DNA from 2 places in the Metabacillus rhizosphaerae genome. Region 1 is predicted to be linked to the other one. Evidence: a T-box and tRNA genes for the amino acid it is inferred to sense, from the RefSeq annotation. Region 1 holds a T-box; the other holds one or more tRNA genes.

Region 1 (4,196 bases):
TACCCATAATCGTAAAATATCTCCACCTAGTTGTTTCATTACTTTTGAAGGTAATACCGTATTTCCAAGTGATTTACTCATCTTTCGTCCTTCACCATCAAGCGCAAAACCATGGCTCAATACGCCTTTATATGGTGCTTTACCAGTTACAGCAACAGCTGTTGATAAAGAAGAGTTAAACCAACCACGATATTGGTCAGATCCTTCAAGGTATAAATCAGCTGGTCTTTGAAGGTCATCTCTTTCTAAAAGAACTGCTTGATGTGATGAACCTGAATCAAACCAAACATCCATAATATCATTTTCTTTAGTGAATGTACCATTTGGACTTCCTTCATGTGTAAAGCCCACTGGAAGTAGATCTTTTGCTTCAAGTTCAAACCAAATATTTGATCCTTTATCACGGAAAAGGTTTGATACATGTTCAATTGTTTCATCAGTAATAATTGGTTCACCATTTTCAGCATAAAATACTGGAATTGGTACTCCCCATGCACGTTGACGTGAAATACACCAGTCTCCACGATCACGTACCATATTATAAAGTCTAGTTTCTCCCCATGCAGGAACCCATTTTGTTTCATTAACAGCCTTTAATAGATCATCACGAAAATCTTTAATTGATGCAAACCATTGAGCAGTTGCACGGAAGATCGTTGGTTTTTTTGTTCTCCAATCATGTGGGTATGAGTGGGTAATGAATTGCAGCTTTAATAATGAACCAGTCTCTTGTAACTTTTCAGTAATTGGTTTGTTTGCTTCGTCATAGAATAATCCTTCGAAGCCTTCAGCCTCTTTTGTCATATATCCTTTTTCATCAACAGGACATAAAACATCTAAGCCGTATTGACTACCAATAATAAAGTCATCTTCCCCATGACCTGGTGCAGTATGAACACAGCCAGTACCACCATCACTTGTTACGTGTTCTCCAAGCATGACAAGAGACTCGCGATCATAAATAGGATGTTTAGCAATCACACGGTCAAGCGCTGCACCTTTAATTGTACGATCAACCTCATAATTTTCCCATCCAATAGTGTTTGCCACAGATTCAACTAGGGCTGAAGCAACAACGAATTTTTCACCATCTACAGCTACAACACTATAATCTAATTCTGGGTGGACGGAAATACCTAAATTTGCTGGAATTGTCCATGGTGTTGTCGTCCAGATGATGATTTTTTCATCATTTGTTAAAACACCTTTCCCATCTTGAACTGGGAATGCCACATAAATTGATGGAGAGCGTTTATCGGCATATTCGATCTCAGCTTCCGCTAGAGCAGATTCACTTGAAGGTGACCAATAAACTGGTTTAAGGCCTTTGTAAATATAACCTTTTTTAGCCATCTCACCGAATACTTTGATTTGCTGAGCTTCATACTCAGGCTTTAACGTAACATATGGGTTATCCCAATCACCACGTACACCAAGACGTTTAAACTGTTCACGTTGCCCATTAATTTGTTCCCAAGCATACTCTTCACATAGCTTACGGAACTCAGCGACCGACATTTCTTTTCTTTTTACTTTTTTATTTTTAGTCAATGCAGTTTCAATTGGTAATCCATGAGTGTCCCAACCTGGAACATATGGAGCACAGAAGCCTGTCATTGATTTATAACGAACAATAAAATCCTTTAAAATTTTATTAAGTGCATGCCCCATATGAATATCACCATTTGCGTAAGGAGGACCATCATGCAAAATGAACAGTGGTCGATCTTTCGTTCGTTCTTGTACTTTATTGTAAATATTCATTTGCTCCCATTTTTCTTGCATTAGTGGTTCTCTGTTTGGAAGGTTTCCACGCATCGGAAATTCCGTCTTTGGCATTAACAAGGTATCTTTATAATCCATTTTCATTCCTCCAGCTTTTAATAGTTAATTTTTTCCGAAAAAGTTTGCTGCCTTGTAATAGTGTCTTCACTTCAGGATGAATTTTATTTTTTTGTGAAAGGTCGAAGAGAGACTAACAATAATCTGACAATTTCCCAATTACCTGTTTTGTGGTACAACTTTCTTTTGAAAACACAAAAAACCCTCTCATCCCACAAGGGACGAGAAGGTTTATCTCGCGGTACCACCCTATTAGATTAATTCATTAAAACTAATCCACTCAAGCATTCGTAACGAGAATGATTCGCCTGTGCTTACTTACAAATATGTTCAGCATGGAACTCTAGGGTGATCTTCATCCTTTTTCCTTATGTCGAGCTTACACCATCCTCGATTCGCTATATAAGAATTGTAAAGGATTACTATCCCTTTCACCGTTTTACTATAAGGTTGTTAATGAACAAAAGCGCAAGCGCCTTGATCAGCCCCGACAAGCATAAGATGATTTAGAATAGAAGGCGTTCTTTGCCTTCAATTCTAAATTAGCTTATGACCTCGAGGGGCTAGGCGCTGGAGCTGGATGTCGTGCGCTTATCCTAAGTTCAAGAATTTTATAATTTCTTAAACGATAAGAAAAACATCTATGTTTTCGTATTATATGCGAAAAAAAATGAAAAAGTCAAGTTTAGCTTTTAGTTTCTTCTGCTTCACCAAAAATTGGTTCTACTTCATACTCTAATAAATGATCCCAATCATCATTTTTCAATAGATCAAGCTGTGCTTCAATTAACATCTGGAATCGCGTTCTAAATACTTTTGATTGCTTTTTAAGCTCTTCAATTTCCATTGCAATTTTCCGAGACTTCGATAATGATTCATTAATTATACGATCCGCATTTTTCTCAGCCTCTTTAATTATTAGCTTTGATTCTTTCTGGGCATTTCTCTTAACGTCTTCTCCTGCTTCTTGAGCTATGATAATTGATTTATTCAATGTCTCTTCAATATTTGTAAAGTGACCTAATTTTTCAGTTAGTTCTATAACGCGAGATTCAAGCTCTTTCTTTTCGCGGATGATCATTTCATAATCTTTTATTACTTGATCTAAAAATTCATTTACTTCGTCTTCATCATATCCACGAAATCCTTTATTAAACTCCTTATTATGGATATCTAACGGTGTTAAAGGCACGGATGCCACCTCCAATATGTAGTTAAATAGTTAATCCTTGTCAACATTATAAATCATAATTCGACAGGTTTGTTGAAAATCCTGTTATTTAGGCAAAAATATTTTACTTTTATAAGGATAAGGTCATGTAAACTTATTATTTTTGTTTATTAACAATTAATCTCCACTTGTCTTTTTTCGTTTTCCCTTCAACAGCTGTTATTTCACTGCGACCATATCCACGTACGGAGAGTGTATCTCCATCGCGACATTCAAATGATACGGAATCAACCGTTTTCCAATTTACTTTAACAAGTCCATTTGTAATAAGAGGCTGGATTTTTTGCCGTGAAATGTTATAAATCCCTGAGCATACAACATCAAGTCGCAGTGATGATACCGTCATAATTAGCTCTTGCATCTCTTCTATTTGGGGGATTAATTTGTTCAAACCTATTTCCTTCAAACTAATTTTAGCTCGACCAATTTCTTGGAAGTTAGCTTTTAAATATTCTGCAATCTCACTTGCACATACTAGCTGCACAATGTCTTGATTAATACGAATATCACCAAATTTTGAACGTTTTAGTCCCAGACTCATAAGCGATCCTAGAACCTGACGATGCTGAAGATTGATAAATTTGCTAGCATATTGTATTTCAAAAAGAGTTAACTTAAAATCCTCTTGTTCTGGCAGAAAATAGTCCGGGTATATTAAAGCTCTTTTTCGTTCAGTGACTTCTACACCACCTAAAAAAGAAACCTTTACATCTGAATTTTCACCAATTACTGAAGCTACAATTTCTTGTTCTCGAGGATCTAAAAAATCTGATAGCTTTGGACTATATTGATTTTGCACGGTTTCCTTCCATTCTAGAACCTGATCGATAAAATGTCGTTCTTCACCACGAAAATGTTGATATATTTGATCCATAGGTTACAACTCCAGTTACACTATATTGCATGGTTAAAATATGTAATATGTTATGTATGAAAAAAGAGGGACCAAAAAGTCCCTTAGCCAATCATTCTAAAAAGTGCAGCCACGCCAGACTGTGCAAATCTCAAAGCCAAAATTGCTACGATTGGAGAGATATCAATCATTCCTAATGGTGGTATTATCTTGCGAAAGGGTTCTAAATATGGATCACATATTTTAGCTAAAAATTGTCCAAAACCAGAT
Region 2 (4,196 bases), 2.8 Mb from region 1:
CCTACTTATTTCGGATTCATTGAGTCCATCAATATACAAAAAGCTAATACTTTTGGAATTGAGTTATCGATGGAAGGCATTGATCTCGATCGTCTGGAATACATTTTTCGAAATAACGATATAAAGTTTTTCTATATAATCCCGAGATTTCACAATCCACTTGGACATTGTTACTCGAATAGCGAAAAGAAAAAAATCGTTGAGTTAGCTGAAAAATACGATGTATATATAGTGGAAGATGATTTTTTAGGAGACCTTGACCCAAATGCAAAATCCGATCCTTTATTTTCTTTCGATCCTTCAGGGAGAGTGATTTATATTAAAAGCTTTTCGAAAATATTCCTCCCAGGGTTAAGGATTGCTACAATCGTTCTTCCTACATTAATGATTAACAATTTTTTACGATATAAATTTAGTTCGGATTTTAATAGTTCAGCACTTTCACAAGGTGCTCTAGAAATCTATTTAAAAAGTGGAATGTTTAATAGCCATCTCAAAAAAATAAAAGAGGTATACCATACTAAAATGCAAATCCTTCAAGAAGCCTGTGAATTATTGCTACCGGCTGATACTCATTTTTCAAAACCGACTTCAGGGTTCTATCTATCCATCAGTTTGCCCGAAAATGTGACAGCAAAACAGGTAGTTCATATGCTAAACGAGCAGCGTATATTTGTTGATGATGCCTCTAGAATGTTTTTGCCAGAATATAAAAAGGAAAATCTCCTTCGATTAAGCATCTCACAAGTGAACGAGAGTCAAATTAAACTAGGGGTAGAGCGATTGGCTCATTGTATTTCTTTAATTAACAGTAGAAAAAATCATATTACTCCAAATAACTTTTTACTCTTGTAGTATGGGTGAGTTTAATTGAGGGTAGCATCATCTGTTCCAATGTAACATCTTTCAACTAATGTAAGTTTCACTTCATCACCTATCTTAATTGCAGCAGATTTCCTAAGTATAATAAAAACAACAAAGCGACCATTTCTATTCTAATCAGAATAAAAAGGTCGCTTATACGATTTCTACACTCATAATTTTTTCCCTTCAGTTCAGTTAATCCATTGTTTTACCAGATTATCTTTTGAATGATCCTTAACATCAGCATTAAATTTATCAAATAAATAAGTTAAATAAGAATTTAATTCAAATCGGTCCCCCTTAACAAAATCAGATAAAATATGTTTTTTCTCCATCAATACATGTCTCCCTTCTTTATTCTTATCTACATGATTCCCAAACTATTAATATCTTATACATATAAAATAAAAAATCTTTATAAATTTTCTACGAAAAACAAAGCAAGAACTTCGATGCGATGGCTGTTATTTTATTAAATTTATTCATTTGCACCCTCTTCGATCTGATATTCCTTCTATTTCTTCAGAAAAAAATTTTGCAAGTTTTAAGAGAAAAATTGGGAAATTTATGGCTGATGCTGAAAATGACTGTAAGAATACTTCGAATTGAGTGGATGACTTTGGAGATCGTGCTGGAAGCGATAGCTAAAGACCGATGTCGGAGGAGACACATAAGGACTTCTGCGAAAAGACATTGTTAGAATATTTAAAAGTGAAGAATTAAAGAAATAAACGTCTCTCCTTATAAAGGTTTATTCTTATTTGTGATCTACAGCTTTGTAAAGAGAATTCAATGCAAAAAAACTAATCCAAGTTAGATTAGTTTAAACGTGCCTTAGAGGTTTCGAACCTCTGACCGACGGCTTAGAAGGCTGTTGCTCTATCCAGCTGTGCTAAAGGCACAAAATAAAATATTAAATGATGGGCCTAAATGGACTCGAACCATCGACCTCACGCTTATCAGGCGTGCGCTCTAACCAGCTGAGCTATAGGCCCATTTTAAAAATTGGAGCGGGTGAAGGGAATCGAACCCTCATCATCAGCTTGGAAGGCTGAGGTTTTACCACTAAACTACACCCGCAAGTAAATGGGGCGACTGATGGGAATCGAACCCACGAATGCCTGAACCACAATCAGGTGCGTTAACCACTTCGCCACAATCGCCACTATATTTTAAACTGGCAGGGGCAGTAGGAATCGAACCCACATCAAAGGTTTTGGAGACCTCTATTCTACCGTTAAACTATGCCCCTATTTTAAATGGTGGAGGGGGGCAGATTCGAACTGCCGAACCCTAAGGAGCGGATTTACAGTCCGCCGCGTTTAGCCACTTCGCTACCCCTCCGCGTATTTTCAATATTTAGATAATTTATGTTAAATGGTGGCTCGGGACGGAATCGAACCGCCGACACATGGATTTTCAGTCCATTGCTCTACCAACTGAGCTACCGAGCCATTTAGTTTACGGCTTCCACTAAGCTTCGAATCTCTTCGTCAGCTCCATCGCTCACATCCTCACGTATTTACATACGCTCCGGTGTTCGCTCAGTCGCTTCCTCGACCTTCTCGCTTATTGAAACCCTTCTCCTTGAGACAAGGGAGTTTTAAAAATAAAAATGGCGGTCCGGACGGGACTCGAACCCGCGACCTCCTGCGTGACAGGCAGGCATTCTAACCAACTGAACTACCGGACCATTTTGGTTGCACTAAAACACTCCTATGTTTCCTTGCTAAGAAGTAAGAGTAACTGAGTTTCGTCAACTGAATTTGGTTGCGGGGACAGGATTTGAACCTGCGACCTTCGGGTTATGAGCCCGACGAGCTACCAGACTGCTCCACCCCGCGATAATAGAAATATAAATTTTAATTAAAAAAAGTATGGAGGAGGAAGGGGGATTCGAACCCCCGCGGGTTTTGACACCCCTGTCGGTTTTCAAGACCGATCCCTTCAGCCGGACTTGGGTATTCCTCCAAATATATGGACCTTATATAACCAAAAACTTTGACTGGTCGGGAAGACAGGATTCGAACCTGCGACCCCTTGGTCCCAAACCAAGTGCTCTACCAAGCTGAGCTACTTCCCGGTTATATGGCGCGCCCGAGAGGAGTCGAACCCCTAACCTTTTGATCCGTAGTCAAACGCTCTATCCAATTGAGCTACGGGCGCATTAAATATATTTGTCTAGCTACGAAAGCCAAACCGTACGGCTGTTTCACTTCTTCCTGCGGAGTCAAACAACGACTCCTTCTCAGAAGCTCCAACATCCTATCGGTTTAAGCGGGCTTTCTCCGCTTTTCTAAGTGGTGCCGAGGACCGGAATCGAACCGGTACGGTAGTCACCTACCGCAGGATTTTAAGTCCTGTGCGTCTGCCAGTTCCGCCACCCCGGCACTTTGCTAATGTAGAGATGCGGGTGAAGGGACTTGAACCCCCACGTCACAAGGACACTAGATCCTAAGTCTAGCGCGTCTGCCAATTCCGCCACACCCGCAAGATGTGTATATGATGAGCCATGAAGGACTCGAACCTTCGACCCTCTGATTAAAAGTCAGATGCTCTACCAACTGAGCTAATGGCTCATTATAAAAATGAGTAGTATTATGTTGTTTTGCACTTGTAATGACGCCCATATTCCAGAAAGTCTAATCAAGTAGTAGTTCAATATGTGCGCTGAAGTATCGCTTTGATGCTTATTCGATCGTGCTCTACCAACTGAGCTAATGGCTCATATATAAATAATAAAGTGGTGCCGGCAAGAGGACTTGAACCCCCAACCTACTGATTACAAGTCAGTTGCTCTACCAGTTGAGCTACACCGGCACAATAGATTTAGATGGTGGAGGATGACGGGATCGAACCGCCGACCCTCTGCTTGTAAGGCAGATGCTCTCCCAGCTGAGCTAATCCTCCAAATGGTGACCCGTACGGGATTCGAACCCGTGTTACCGCCGTGAAAGGGCGGTGTCTTAACCGCTTGACCAACGGGCCAATTACAAAAACAAACAAAATAATAGCCCCGAATAAGGGGCTATTGCCTGGCAACGTCCTACTCTCACAGGGGGAAACCCCCAACTACCATCGGCGCTGAAGAGCTTAACTTCCGTGTTCGGCATGGGAACGGGTGTGGCCTCTTCGCCATCATTACCAGACAAATTTAATTGAAAGGTTGTTCCTTCAAAACTAGATAACGATTTACAATTCAATTCACTGAGTTTACGCTTTTACTTTGTCCAGCTACAGAAGCCAAATCCTACGGTAATTTCGCTATCTCGTACGAAGTCAAAGAACGACTTCTTCTAAGGTCGCTCCAATTCCCTATGGATAAAAGCTAA

The links. The T-box of region 1 lies ahead of ileS (isoleucine--tRNA ligase). A T-box ahead of a tRNA ligase gene usually reads a tRNA of that ligase, here a tRNA-Ile.
Region 2: it has a tRNA-Ile gene. The T-box ahead of ileS (isoleucine--tRNA ligase) is inferred to sense a tRNA for this amino acid. The anticodon was not compared.

Annotation. Positions count from the first base shown of each region.
Region 1 covers NZ_CP147403.1:4,159,477-4,163,672, forward strand. The annotation lists gene ileS (isoleucine--tRNA ligase) at 1-1,863, opposite strand, end outside; T-box leader at 2,057-2,286, opposite strand; gene WCV66_RS20220 (DivIVA domain-containing protein) at 2,528-3,034, opposite strand; gene WCV66_RS20225 (RNA-binding protein) at 3,171-3,947, opposite strand; gene WCV66_RS20230 (YggT family protein) at 4,031-4,196, opposite strand, start outside.
Region 2 covers NZ_CP147403.1:1,306,833-1,311,028, reverse strand. The annotation lists gene WCV66_RS06290 (PLP-dependent aminotransferase family protein) at 1-855, shown strand, start outside; gene WCV66_RS06285 (hypothetical protein) at 1,056-1,199, opposite strand; tRNA gene WCV66_RS06280 (tRNA-Arg) at 1,693-1,766, opposite strand; tRNA gene WCV66_RS06275 (tRNA-Ile) at 1,786-1,859, opposite strand; tRNA gene WCV66_RS06270 (tRNA-Gly) at 1,871-1,944, opposite strand; tRNA gene WCV66_RS06265 (tRNA-His) at 1,952-2,027, opposite strand; tRNA gene WCV66_RS06260 (tRNA-Trp) at 2,043-2,116, opposite strand; tRNA gene WCV66_RS06255 (tRNA-Tyr) at 2,125-2,208, opposite strand; tRNA gene WCV66_RS06250 (tRNA-Phe) at 2,243-2,318, opposite strand; tRNA gene WCV66_RS06245 (tRNA-Asp) at 2,481-2,557, opposite strand; tRNA gene WCV66_RS06240 (tRNA-Met) at 2,632-2,708, opposite strand; tRNA gene WCV66_RS06235 (tRNA-Ser) at 2,743-2,835, opposite strand; tRNA gene WCV66_RS06230 (tRNA-Pro) at 2,871-2,947, opposite strand; tRNA gene WCV66_RS06225 (tRNA-Arg) at 2,954-3,030, opposite strand; tRNA gene WCV66_RS06220 (tRNA-Leu) at 3,166-3,254, opposite strand; tRNA gene WCV66_RS06215 (tRNA-Leu) at 3,273-3,355, opposite strand; tRNA gene WCV66_RS06210 (tRNA-Lys) at 3,371-3,443, opposite strand; tRNA gene WCV66_RS06205 (tRNA-Thr) at 3,609-3,684, opposite strand; tRNA gene WCV66_RS06200 (tRNA-Val) at 3,699-3,774, opposite strand; tRNA gene WCV66_RS06195 (tRNA-Glu) at 3,778-3,852, opposite strand; rRNA gene rrf (5S ribosomal RNA) at 3,898-4,013, opposite strand.